3 regions of the Streptosporangium sp. NPDC001559 genome follow, and region 3 is predicted to be linked to each of the others. Evidence: riboswitches for the same ligand, from Rfam matches in the RefSeq annotation. Region 3 holds a riboswitch; each other region holds the start of a gene.
The links. A riboswitch is a leader RNA that binds a small molecule or an ion and turns the genes downstream of it on or off. The one in region 3 is predicted to bind S-adenosylmethionine.
Positions count from the first base shown of each region.

Region 1: it holds a riboswitch for S-adenosylmethionine, as region 3 does, so the genes downstream of both, thrC (threonine synthase) here and ACFYY8_RS28680 (aminotransferase class V-fold PLP-dependent enzyme) in region 3, are expected to answer to the same signal.
Region 2: it holds a riboswitch for S-adenosylmethionine, as region 3 does, so the genes downstream of both, ACFYY8_RS22025 (glutathione S-transferase C-terminal domain-containing protein) here and ACFYY8_RS28680 (aminotransferase class V-fold PLP-dependent enzyme) in region 3, are expected to answer to the same signal.

Region 1 covers NZ_JBIAVG010000003.1:24,843-28,849, forward strand. Annotated here, with positions in the region: gene ACFYY8_RS07140 (trehalose-6-phosphate synthase) at 1-478, opposite strand, end outside; gene ACFYY8_RS07145 (RNA polymerase sigma factor) at 584-1,144, shown strand; SAM riboswitch class I at 1,258-1,400, shown strand; gene thrC (threonine synthase) at 1,415-2,677, shown strand; gene ACFYY8_RS07155 (MoaD/ThiS family protein) at 2,699-2,974, shown strand; gene ACFYY8_RS07160 (cold-shock protein) at 3,364-3,564, shown strand; gene groL (chaperonin GroEL) at 3,888-4,007, shown strand, end outside.
Region 2 covers NZ_JBIAVG010000009.1:337,995-342,001, reverse strand. Annotated here, with positions in the region: gene ACFYY8_RS22030 (FAD/NAD(P)-binding protein) at 1-673, opposite strand, end outside; gene ACFYY8_RS22025 (glutathione S-transferase C-terminal domain-containing protein) at 702-1,643, opposite strand; SAM riboswitch class IV at 1,680-1,792, opposite strand; gene ACFYY8_RS22020 (DUF402 domain-containing protein) at 1,845-2,375, shown strand; gene ACFYY8_RS22015 (nitric oxide synthase oxygenase) at 2,384-3,628, opposite strand; tRNA gene ACFYY8_RS22010 (tRNA-Asn) at 3,921-3,996, opposite strand.
Region 3 covers NZ_JBIAVG010000014.1:102,484-106,490, reverse strand. Annotated here, with positions in the region: gene ACFYY8_RS28685 (NADH-quinone oxidoreductase subunit D) at 1-452, opposite strand, end outside; gene ACFYY8_RS28680 (aminotransferase class V-fold PLP-dependent enzyme) at 471-1,769, opposite strand; SAM riboswitch class IV at 1,821-1,936, opposite strand; gene ACFYY8_RS28675 (TerC family protein) at 2,132-2,866, shown strand; gene ACFYY8_RS28670 (cytochrome P450) at 2,876-4,007, shown strand, end outside.

The sequences.
Region 1 (4,007 bases), on a different contig from region 3:
CCGGGACCAGGGCCAGGTGGTAGTCCTGCACCATGACCTTGGCGCCGTGCGAGGCCTCCTCGGCCAGCGCCATCGCGAACGCCTCGTTGTAGGCCTGGTAGGACTCCCACTCCCTGCCGAACCTGGCGTCGAAGTGCGGCCTGTTCGGGGTGTCGTAGAGCAGGTGGTGGACGAACCACAGGGTCGAGTTGGCGACCGCGTTGTAGGCCCGCTGGAAGGTCGCCGGAGGGATGTCGAGCATCCGCAGCGCCCCGGTCTCGTATCCCGCCTGGTCGAGCCGTCCTCCGGGAGCGAGCCGTACGGCGCCGCGGTCGCCGTCGGACAGGGCGGCGCAGACCCACAGGACGTCGAGCTCCTTGGACACCTCGGACAGGCCGGAGACCAGGCCGCCGCCGCCTCTGCGCATGCTCAGCGCGCCGTCCTCCGACATGGTGAAGGAGACCGGGCCGCGGTTCGAGGCCACCAAAATCCCACTCATCTGACCTCCTCGCCCGGGAGGACGTGGCTTGTCCCGAAGGTTAACCAAACGATAACCGGCGACCATAGGATGTCGAGCGACCGTGACCGTTGATGGGAACCCGTGATGGCGCTGGACGAGACGACCGAGGAACTTGCCCGTGCGGCCGCCGGAGGCGACCACCGGGCACTGGGCGAACTGCTGAAGCGGATCGAACCCGAGGTGCTACGGCACTGCGGGCGGATCCTCCCCTACCGGCAGGACGCCGAGGAGGCCTGTCAGGACACCCTGCTCGCCGTGGCCCGCAACATCGCCAGGTTCGAGGGGCGGGCGCGGTTCAGCACGTGGCTGCACATCGTGACCGCCAACTGCGCGCGCACCACCTACCGCTCGCTCAAGCGGCGTTCCGCCGAGCAGAGCTCGGAGGAGCTGCCGCTGCACAACAAGCCCGACGTCGCCAGGGTGAGTGTGATCGCGGGCTCCCGCCTCGACCTGCTCGACGCGATGGAGGCCCTTGAGGCGGACAAGCCCGACCTGGCCCAGGCGCTGGTGCTGCGCGACATCTGCCAGCTCGACTACAACGAGGTCGCCGAGCAGCTCGGCATCCCCCTCGGCACCGCCAAGTCGCGCATCCACCAGGCCCGCAAGTACGTCCAGGGGGCGCTCGGCGACGCCTACGGCTTCTGAGGTTTGTCCGGTTAATGACACACTTCATCTCGTTTGGTGAGACAACTGGTCAGGAGGGGTACAAGGCGAGGTAGAGTGCTTGAGACCTGCATGTCAGGCCCACAACTGAACATTGCTCATCCAGAGGGGTGGAGGGACCGGCCCTGCGAAGCCCCGGCAACCCTCCCGGTTCAAGACTCGCGATCTGGCGAGGGGTCGACCGGGACAGGTGCCAATTCCGGTCTGTGACCAGGGTGGTCGCAGACGAAGATGAGGGAAAGGCCTCGCTTCATGGCGCTCGCGAACACCGCAACCACCACCGCTCTCGACTTCGGTCCCGCCGTCGCTCTCTCCTGTCGTGAGTGTGGTGCCCGCTACGACCTCGGTCCCAGCTTCGCCTGTATCGAGTGTTTCGGGCCCCTTGAGATCGCCTACGACTTCGGGAACGTCACCCGGGAGCAGATCTCGCAGGGGCCGGCCAACATCTGGCGCTACCGCTCCCTCCTGCCCGTCCCGGCGGACGTCGCCTCCAAGCCCAACACCGAGCCCGGCTGGACCAGGCTCGTCAAGGCCGGCAACCTGGCGCGTGAGCTGGGCCTGCGCTCGTTGCACGTGAAGGACGACTCGGGCAACCCCACGCACTCCTTCAAGGACCGCGTGGTCGCCATCGCCGTCGAGGCGGCCAGGAACTTCGGCTTCCACACCCTGTCCTGCTCCTCGACCGGCAACCTGGCGGGCGCGGTGACCTCCGCCGCCGCCCGGACCGGGCTCGACGCCTGCGTGTTCATCCCCGCCGACCTCGAACAGGGCAAGGTCGTCATGGCCTCCGTGTACGGCGGCAAGCTGATCGGCATCGACGGCACCTACGACGACGTCAACCGCTTCTGCTCCGAGCTCATCGGTGACGAGCTCGGCGACAAGTGGGGCTTCGTCAACGTCAACCTCAGGCCCTACTACGCCGAGGGCTCCAAGACCCTGGCCTACGAGATCGTCGAGCAGCTCGGCTGGCGGATCCCCGACCAGATCGTCATCCCGGTCGCCTCCGGCTCCCAGCTCACGAAGATCGACAAGGCGTTCAAGGAGCTGATCGCCCTCGGCCTCGTCGAGGACACGCCGTACAAGATCTTCGGTGCCCAGGCCGAGGGGTGCTCCCCGGTCTCCGCGGCCTACAAGGCGGGCCACGACGTGATCCGCCCCGTCAAGCCCGACACGATCGCCAAGTCGCTGGCCATCGGCAACCCGGCTGACGGCCCCTACGTGCTCGACATCGCCAGGCGCACCGGTGGCGGGGTCGAGGACGTCACCGACCCCGAGATCGTGGACGCCATCCGCCTGCTCGCCAGGACGGAGGGCATCTTCGCCGAGACGGCGGGCGGCGTCACCGTCGGGGTGCTGCGCAAGCTGGTCGAGTCGGGCCGGATCGACCCCGACGCCGAGACCGTGGTCCTCAACACGGGTGACGGCCTGAAGACCCTTGACGCGGTCGCTGACCAGGCGCGTCCCACCGCTGTCATCCGGCCCTCGCTCGACGCGTTCCGCGCTGTCGTCGCCTAGAACTCTGAAAGGTACTGAATTATGAGTGTTTCTGTACGGATTCCGACGATTCTCCGTACGTACACCGGCGGCGCAGCCGAGGTGAACGGCGAGGGTGAGACCCTGCGTGAGGTTCTGCAGAAGCTCGACGCCGACTTCCCCGGGATCGGTGCCCGTATTCTCGATGAAACGGGCAAGATTCGCCGTTTTGTGAACGTCTATGTCGGCGATGAGGATGTCCGTTTCGCCGACAACCTCGACACGGTGACGCCGTCCGGCGTTCAGGTCTCCATCATTCCGGCGGTCGCCGGAGGCTGACCCGGCGAAGGCCGCGCGGGGTCCTGAACGGGCCCTGGGCGGCCTCCCGGCGCCCGATGTCGTCCACTGCCATGGAACGGCGTCCCCAGAACACCCTCACGACACCCGCACCGGCCTGGCCGCGTGCGGGTGTCGTCTTTTGTGATGCAAGCTCACATTTTTGCGCGAAGACATAATGTAATATTTAACTAACTAGTAGTGATAGCAAAACTATGTTGGCGTGTTGAATGCGTCCGTAAAGCGGTAGTTTGCTGGTTGACTCTGTTGCCCCACGGGCTCTCACAGGTATGGTCGAGGACGATCGACGTAGGCGATGTCTCCGCCTCGGAGATTGAGGACCTCGCGAGAGGAATGGGCGGCGTCCTCAAGCCCAGTAAGAGGAGTCGGAAGTGGCGCAAGGCACCGTCAAATGGTTCAACGCGGACAAGGGCTACGGCTTCATCGCGGTAGACGGTGGTAAGGATGTTTTCGTCCATTACTCCGCGATCATGATGGATGGCTACCGTGCGCTCGAACAGGGCCAGAGGGTCGAGTTCGAGATCACGCAGGGACAGAAGGGACCTCAGGCGGAATCGGTCCGGACGGTCTGATCTCGTCCTCCGTCAGCTCGTCGGGAACCCGCTGGCGCATCCCGCGGCAGCGCAGTTCGCGCGGATCGCCCTCGGCATGTCGGCCCGGCTCGTCGCTCCCATCGGCGGGCCGGGCCTTCGCCTAAGCTGACACTCAGGTCAAAGGTCCTTGGCTTGCACTCGTCGGGGGAGAGTGCTAAACAGTGGTTAGCACTCCTCATTGGAGAGTGCCAAACCTGGATCGAGACGATGGGGCCCGCCGAACGGAGTCGCGGGCCCGTACGCCGTCGCGGGCGTCGCCTCGGTCTGGTGCAAGCCACCCTGTGTTTGGGAGGTCTAGCCGTATGGCAGCCAAGATGATCTCGTTTGACGAGGACGCCAGGCGCGGTCTCGAGCGTGGCATGAACCAGCTCGCGGACGCTGTCAAGGTGACCCTCGGCCCCAAGGGCCGCAACGTCGTGCTG
Region 2 (4,007 bases), on a different contig from region 3:
TGAGCAGCACCATCAGGTCGACGAAGGCCAGTCCCAGGCCGCGTACGATCACCGGTTCACCGGCGGGCAGCCGGTCCAGGCCGAGGTCGAGGTCTGCGGTGTAGCCGGTCGGCAGGTAGCGCAGGCCGCTCTCCCGCGCCAGGGCCGTCAGCCCGCGTTCCTCCGCCGACGGGGTGACGTCGCCGTGTCCCTGCGCGAGGATCACGGCGCCCACCTCGAGTGTCGTCCCGTCCTCAAGCCGTACGGCCTGGCCTCCCGGGACGTCGGTCAGGTCGAGTGCCCGGGTCCGGTGCACGTGTACCCGGACACCGCGGGGGGCGGTGTCCACGGCGCGCCGGAAGACGTGGGTGAGGTAGGCGTTCTGCACGGGCCGGGGGACGAAGCGTGCGGGGTCGCAGCCGAGCCACTCGGCCAGTGAGGGGCCGGGGCGTATCGGGCCGACGCACCGGACGGACTCGTCGGTGAAGAGCGTCACGTCGGCGGCGGCGGAGTTCATCCAGAGCAGGTCGGGCTGCCGCTCGCGCCAGACCCTGCCGCCGCCCGGCGGGTAGGGGTCGATCACGTGGACGTCGAGCGACGGCCAGCTGAGCAGTTCGGCGGCGTTGGCGCAGATCCGCTCGACCAGGCAGGTGCCGGTCGGCCCGGCGCCGATGATCGCGATGGAGGCGCTCACGCCGACCACTCCCCTCTCGTACGGCCCGTCACAGCGCTGCTCTTCGATGGGGCAGGTCCCAGTCGGGGGTGGCGGGCTCGACCGGCACCCGCCACGGGTCGGTCTCCCTCGCGGGGGAGGCGAGCACGGTGAGGTCGGTGTTCTCGCGGAAGGCGGGGTGCTGGTAGAGGTCCCTGGCGTAGTCCCACAGGTTGGGGAAGGCGGTCAACGGGCGCTCGCTGATCCTGGCCGACGGGTTGTCGCTCACGTCGAACCTGACCAGGGTGGGCCAGAGCCGTACGTCGGACTCGGTGATCGCGGAGCCGAACAGGAACCTGCGACCGGCCAGCCTGGCGTCGAGTTCGTCGAGGAAGCCGATCACGGCCTTCCTCGCCCGGTGGTACTCCGCTTCGGTCGTGGCGGCGGAGACCCGGCCCGCGGCGGTGTTGGCGTACTCGTAGACGCGCGCGTTGAGCGCGTCGATCTCGGGTCGCAGCTCCTCGGGGTAGAGGTCGGCCTCGGGGTCGCCGCCGAAGCGCGTGCCCAGGTCGATGGTGATGTCCGGGAAGTTGTTGCTGACGATGCGCCCTCCGTGCCGGTCCCACAGCACCGGCACGGAGACGTGTCCGTCGAATCCGGGTTCGGTCGCCTCGTAGGCCTGCCTGAGGGTCGCGAAGCCGTTGACCGGGTCGGCGCCGCGCCGCTCGCGGAACGCCCACCCCCTGCCGTCCCGCTCGTCGTCCACGTAGGACAGCGAGACGACGTCCTGCAGCCCTTTGAGGGAGCGCACGATCGCCGTACGCTGCGCGTAGGGACAGACCGCCGCGACGTAGAGGTGGTAGCGCCCGGCCTCGGCGGGGAACTCCCCGGTGCCGTCGTCGGTGATCCGTCCCTGGAAGGGGTAGCGGGGGCCGGGCCTGCCACCGGGCCGGTAGCGGCCGTGGGCGTCCAGGTCCACGGGGCTCGCGTAGTTGAGTGTGATCTCGGACATGTGACACTCCCAGGGCGTCCCTCGGTGACCCGTGCGGGTCCGCGCTTGCGGCACGCCGACCGTGCCACCCGGTCTTCCCCGGGGGCACCCCGCCGCGGTGCGAGGGTTGCCGGTCAGCAAGCCGGGGCTTTGCACTGACACTCTTAACCTAGTTATACGGTAGGAAATACATAGATCTCTGTCAACCCTTAAAGTCGGGGGATGTCTCATGAGATCGTGCGCGTGGTCTACCGCAAGTACGACGGCTCGCTGCACTGGAACCACCCGGCCCTGCTCCTCGGCGAGGACGAACACGGCGTGTGGGTCGGCTGCCCGCCCGGCAGCAGCGGCAGGCGGGGGCAGGAGCCGCCCGTCGTCTGGGACGAGCCGTTCGTGATCCTCTTCCCCCGTGACGCCTGGTGGACGGCCACCTTCAACGCGGCGCCGTACAAGGCCGAGATCTACTGTGACGTCTCGACCGTGCCGCGCTGGGACGGCGACGAGGTGACCATGGTCGACCTCGACCTCGACGTGATCCGCATGCGCAAGGACGGCCGGGTGCTCCTGGACGACGAGGACGAGTTCGAGGAGCACCAGGTCCGCTACGCCTACCCCAGGGAGATCGTGGAGGGCGCCCGCGCCTCGGCCGCCGCGCTGATGGAGGCCGTCACCGCCAGGACGGTCCCCTTCGCCTCACCTCCGCACTGGCTCTCCCTGGTCGCCGGAAACCCCGAGGGCCCCGGGAACCGCTGAGAAGGGCGTCACCGCCCCGGGCTCCACCGGCCCGCCGACCGCTCCTTGGAGTCGGGGTGGGTGACGAAGTTCGGCGAGAGCCGCTCCTGGTCGTAGTACCGGTGGAAGACCGGGGTCGCGGCCCCCGAGATGGGCGGGACGATCCAGCTCCAGTCGGCCGGGCAGGTCCTGCCCGCGCTCTCCTCCCGTGCCACGTGCGTCAGGAAGCGCCTGGACTCGGCGTGGTGGTCGGTTATGGTGACCCCCGCCCTGTCGAAGGAGTACAGGACCGCCACGTTCAGCTCGACCAGCGCGTGGTCGCGCCACAGCGAACGCTCGTTACGGGTGTCCAGGCCGAGCCGCGCGGCGACCAGGGGCACCAGGTTGTAGCGGTCGGGGTCCGCGAGGTTGCGCGCCCCGATCTCGGTACCCATGTACCAGCCGTTGAACGGCGCGGCCCGGTAGCAGACCCCGCCGATCTCCAGGCACATGTTCGATATCACCGGTACGGCGTGCCAGCGCAGCCCCAGCCGCTCGAACCACGGATAGGCCGGGTGGGACAGCGGCACCTCGAGCACCGCGTCCCCGGGGATCGTGGACAGCAGCGGCGGCCCGTCGCCCATCGAGACCGCCAGGGGAAGCACGTCGAAGGGCGTGCCCCGGCCGCCCGGCCAGCCAAGCTTGCGGGCCATCGTGGTGAACCCGGCGTTGCGCGGGTCTCCGACGACCGAACCGTCGTCCATCGCGTACCCCGCGTAACGGATGAGCTGCTCGTTCCAGATCCTCGGCCCCGGCGCCCCTGGGCGGTCCTGGGCGAAGATCGTGATCATCGGCCGGATCCGGCCGTCGGAGACGGCCTCACGGAGGTGGTCGACGCACTCGACGGCGACCCCCTCGGCCGTGTTCACCCGGCGCCGGTCGCGCACCCGCAGCGACTTCCAGTACAACCGCCCGATGCACCTGTCGCTGTTGCGCCAGGCCACCCTGGCGCCGAAGACGAGTTCCTTCGGCGTGTGGGTGTAGGTCCCCGTCGCGGTGATCTCGGCGCGCACCTCGCGCAGCCTGGGCTTCACGGGGCCCGCCTCCGGGTTCTCCTCGTGGAACAGCGTCAGGAACTCCTCGGCGGCCGTCACGTCCACCGGCGGGGCCACCGGATGGGAGGGCACCTGCCACGCCGCCCTCCCGTCGTCCCGGTGGGCTCCCGCGTAACCCTGCCCGCGTGCTCCCTGTTCCCTCGCCGGCGTCTGGCGCCGGGGTTTCGGCCAAGTCGGCACAGAAAAACCACCTGTATACGTCTAACGGGTACGGCATGCCGTTCCGGGCGGCACGGTTCCCTCGGCGTGATGTCCCGCGTGATGCCTCCGGCCCGGCGGCGATCCCACAGCGGTCTCCGGGATCCCGCGGCGAAGTCACCACGGTACGGCGCCCACGACCCGGTCACCGAGCGCGAGCGGAAGGACACGAGGCGATGCGCCCCCTATTTTCTGTGATTCACCGGGATTTGTCCGCGAAATAGGACACGAAACGGCGAAGGCCCCGGGAGCTGTGCTCCCGGGGCCTTCCTGATGGCTCCCGCGATAGGACTCGAACCTATAACCTGCCGGTTAACAGCCGGCTGCTCTGCCGATTGAGCTACACGGGATCGTGCTTCGC
Region 3 (4,007 bases):
GTGATCGCACCCAGTTCGAGGGGGTAGGAGCCGAGGAACATCAGGTGGCTGAGCACCCGGTTCAGCTCGGCCATCAGGGTGCGCGCCCACACGGCCCTGACGGGCACCTCCATGCCGAGCATCCGCTCGACCGCGAGCACGACGCCCAGCTCGTTGGCGAACGCCGACAGCCAGTCGTGCCGGTTGGCCAGCACGATGATCTGCCGGTAGTCCCTGACCTCGAACAGTTTCTCCGCGCCCCGGTGCATGTAGCCGACGATGGGCTCGGCGGCGCTGATCCGTTCGCCGTCCAGTGTCAGGCGCAGCCGTAGCACGCCGTGGGTCGAGGGGTGCTGCGGGCCGATGTTCAGGACCATGTCCTCGGTGGCCAGCTCCTTGCCGGCCGCCGCCGCTCCCGCGACGGCGTCGGCTCCGGCCCCGATCCCCACGTTCACTTCCCGGGGCTCAGTCATAGGCCCCATGCTGTCACGTCAGCGGCGCGTGACGAGATCCCGCAGGGCCTCGACGAGACGGTCGACGTGCTCGGTGGTGCTGCCGACGCCGATGGAGGCGCGCACCGCGGAGGCGGTGACGTCGTCGCAGCCGCCGTCCTTGGCGCCGAGCAGGTGCCTGACGAAGGGGTGGGCGCAGAACTTGCCGTCCCGCACGCCGATGCCGTACTCGCCGGACAGCGTCTCGGCCACCTCACGGGCGGTGAAGCCGTCCACGACGAAGGAGACGATGCCGACGCGGGCGTGGTCGGGGCCCCACAGGGACAGCTCGTGCACACCCTCGACGCCGGCCAGGCCGGCCCGCAGGCGGGCCAGCAGACGCTCCTCCTCGCGCACCAGCACGTCCCAGCCGGTCGCGCTCAGCGCGTCGCAGGCGGCGGCCAGCGCGATGGCGCCCAGCACGTTCGGTGTGCCCGCCTCGTGGCGCGCCTCGGGGTCGTCGTGCCAGTCGGTCGCCTCGTCCTCGACGGCCTTGACGGCCCCGCCACCCCGGAGGTACGGCTCGGCGACGGAGAGCCAGTCGGAGCGGCCGATCAGCGCGCCGGTGCCGAACGGGGCGTAGAGCTTGTGACCGGAGAAGACCACGTAGTCCAGGTCGAGCGCGGTCAGGTTGAGGCGGCGGTGCGGGACGAGCTGGGCGGCGTCGACCAGGACGCGGGCGCCGTGGCGGTGGGCGATGTGGGCCAGGGCGGCGATCGGCCACAGCTCGCCGGTCACGTTGGAGGCGGCGGTGACGACCAGCAGCTTGGGGCCGTCGATCGCGGCCAGCGCGTCGTCGGCGGCGCGGACGGCCTCACCGGGGAAGGCCGGGGCGGGCAGCCGTACGACGTCGGCCCAGGGCAGGAGCGAGGCGTGGTGCTCGGTCTCGAAGACCACCACGGTGGTCCCGGTGGGCAGGCTGCGGGCCAGCAGGTTGGTGGCGTCGGTGGTGTTCCTCGTGAAGATCACCGCGTCGTCGGGACGGGCCCCGACGAAGGCCCGCACGGTGTGCCTGGCCTGCTCGTAGCGGGCGGTGGTCAGCTGGGAGGCGTATCCGGCGCCGCGGTGGACGCTGGAGTAGGCCGGGAGCGCGGCGGCGACGGCGGCGCTCACCGGCTCAAGACAGGGGGCGCTGGCGGCGTAGTCGAGGTTGGCGTACGGCACCAGCCTGCCGCCCTTGACGGGCACCTCAAGGTCGGCGCCGAGGACCGCGGGGATCGGCCGGTCGTCGTGGACGCGGGTCGCCGGGACGGTCACGGTCTCGGCGGCGGCGGCGGTGAAGATCGTCAGTGTGGACACGCCAAAGCTCCTTGGAGGTCATCGGACCCCAAGCCATGGCCTTGGTGCTGGAGCCCGCGCTTGCCCGGCACACCTCGTGCCGGACCAGGTCCTCACCCGGGGCACCCCGCCGCGGACGCGAGGGTTGCCGGCCAGCTAGCCGGGGCTTGTCGCTGGCACTCATGACCTACGAACCGGACTATACCCACACAGAGGCGGTGCTTGGCAAGTCTGCGGGAAGGGGTCCGGAGGGCTGGAGTTTCGGCGGTGATCCTGAGGAACTTCCGGTTCTGCCCGATCGTCTGGAGCTGTGACCGTGAACGCCCGTCAGGTCACGCGCCGCGCGCGGGCGGCGCCCCCCCCCACTGAAACTGGAGGACCCGATGGACTGGGTGGCCGACCCGGCGAGCTGGATAGGTCTGCTCACGCTGATCGCTCTGGAGATCGTGCTGGGCATCGACAACATCATCTTCATCTCGATCCTGGCGGGGAAACTCCCGCCGGAACAGCGTGACAACGCCCGCAGGCTGGGTCTGCTCGCCGCCCTGGTCAGCCGCCTGGCGCTGCTGCTCGCCCTGTCCTGGGTGGTACGGCTCACCGCCCCGCTCTTTGAGATCTTCGGGCACGAGATATCGGGACGCGACCTGATCCTGATCCTCGGCGGGCTGTTCCTGCTGGTCAAGAGCGTTCACGAGATCCACGGCCACACCGAGAACGGTGAGGACCACTCCGGCGGCCGGAAGGCGGCGGCCTCCTTCGGCATGGTGATCCTGCAGATCATGGTGCTGGACATCGTCTTCTCCCTCGACTCGGTGATCACCGCGGTCGGCATGGTCGACGAGCTGGCCATCATGGTCATCGCGGTCATCGTCGCGGTCGTGGTGATGCTCTTCGCCTCGGGGCCGATCAGCCGTTTCGTGGACAAGCATCCGACGATCAAGATGCTGGCGCTGTCGTTCCTGGTGCTGATCGGCGTCGTGCTGCTCGCGGAGGGCTTCGGACAGCACATCTCCAAGGGCTACATCTACTTCGCGATGGCGTTCTCGCTGGTGGTCGAGCTGCTCAACATCCGGGCCCGCCGCCGTTCGCGGGCCGTCGAGAAGACCCCGGAGCCCTAGCATGGGTTTGTGCGTTTTGATCCATGGAGTCCGGAATTCGTCGCCTATCCCTATGACGCCTACGCCGAGCTGAGACAGCGGCCGGTCACCTTCTTCGAGCCGACGGGCCAGTGGCTGGTCGCCCGGCACGCCGACGTCAACGCGTTGCTGCGCGACCGAAGGCTCGGCCGGTCCTACCTGCACGTGGCCACGCACGCCGAGTTCGGCAGACCGGAGGAGCCGCCCTTCCTCGACCCGTTCTGGCGGGTGGTCAGGGCCGGGATGCTCGACGTCGAGCCGCCCGTCCACACCCGCCTGCGCCGCCTGGTCTCCCGGGCGTTCACGCCGCGGATGGTCGAGGCGTTGCGGCCCAAGGTCGCCTCGATCGCCACCGGGCTGGTCGAGGACTTCGTGGCACGCGGCGGCGGCGACCTCATCGCGGAGGTCGCCGAACCGCTCCCGGTGACCGTGATCGCCGAGATGCTCGGCGTCCCCGAGGCGGACCGGCACCTGCTGCGGCCCTGGTCGGCCGACATCTGCGGGATGTACGAGCTCAACCCGTCGCCCGAGACGCAGCGCACCGCCGTACGGGCGGCGGAGGAGTTCTCCGGCTACCTGTCGGAGCTGGCCCGCGCCCGCCGGGCGAACCCCGGCGACGACCTGATCAGCGCCCTGGCCCTGGTCGCCGACGGCGGTGACACCCTGACCGAGGAGGAGCTGGTCGGCACCTGTGTGCTGCTGCTCAACGCGGGTCACGAGGCGACCGTCAACGTCACCGGAATCGGCTGGTGGTCGCTGTTCCGCAACCCGGCCGAGCTGGACCGGCTGCGCGCGGACCACGGCCTGCTGCCCACGGCGATCGAGGAGCTGATGCGCTGGGACACCCCGCTGCAGATGTTCGAGCGCTGGGTCCTTGAGGACATCTCGGTCGGCGGGGTGGACATCCCGCGTGGCGCGGAGGTGGCGCTGCTGTTCGGTTCGGCCAACCGGGACCCCGAGGTGTTCGCCGACCCCGACCTCCTCGACCTCGGCCGTACGGAGAACCCGCACATCTCCTTCGGCGCGGGCATCCACTTCTGCCTGGGCGCCCCGCTGGCCAGGATCGAGCTGGCCGAGTCGTTCGGCGCCCTGCTGCGCCTGGCTCCCCGGATGGAACTCGCCG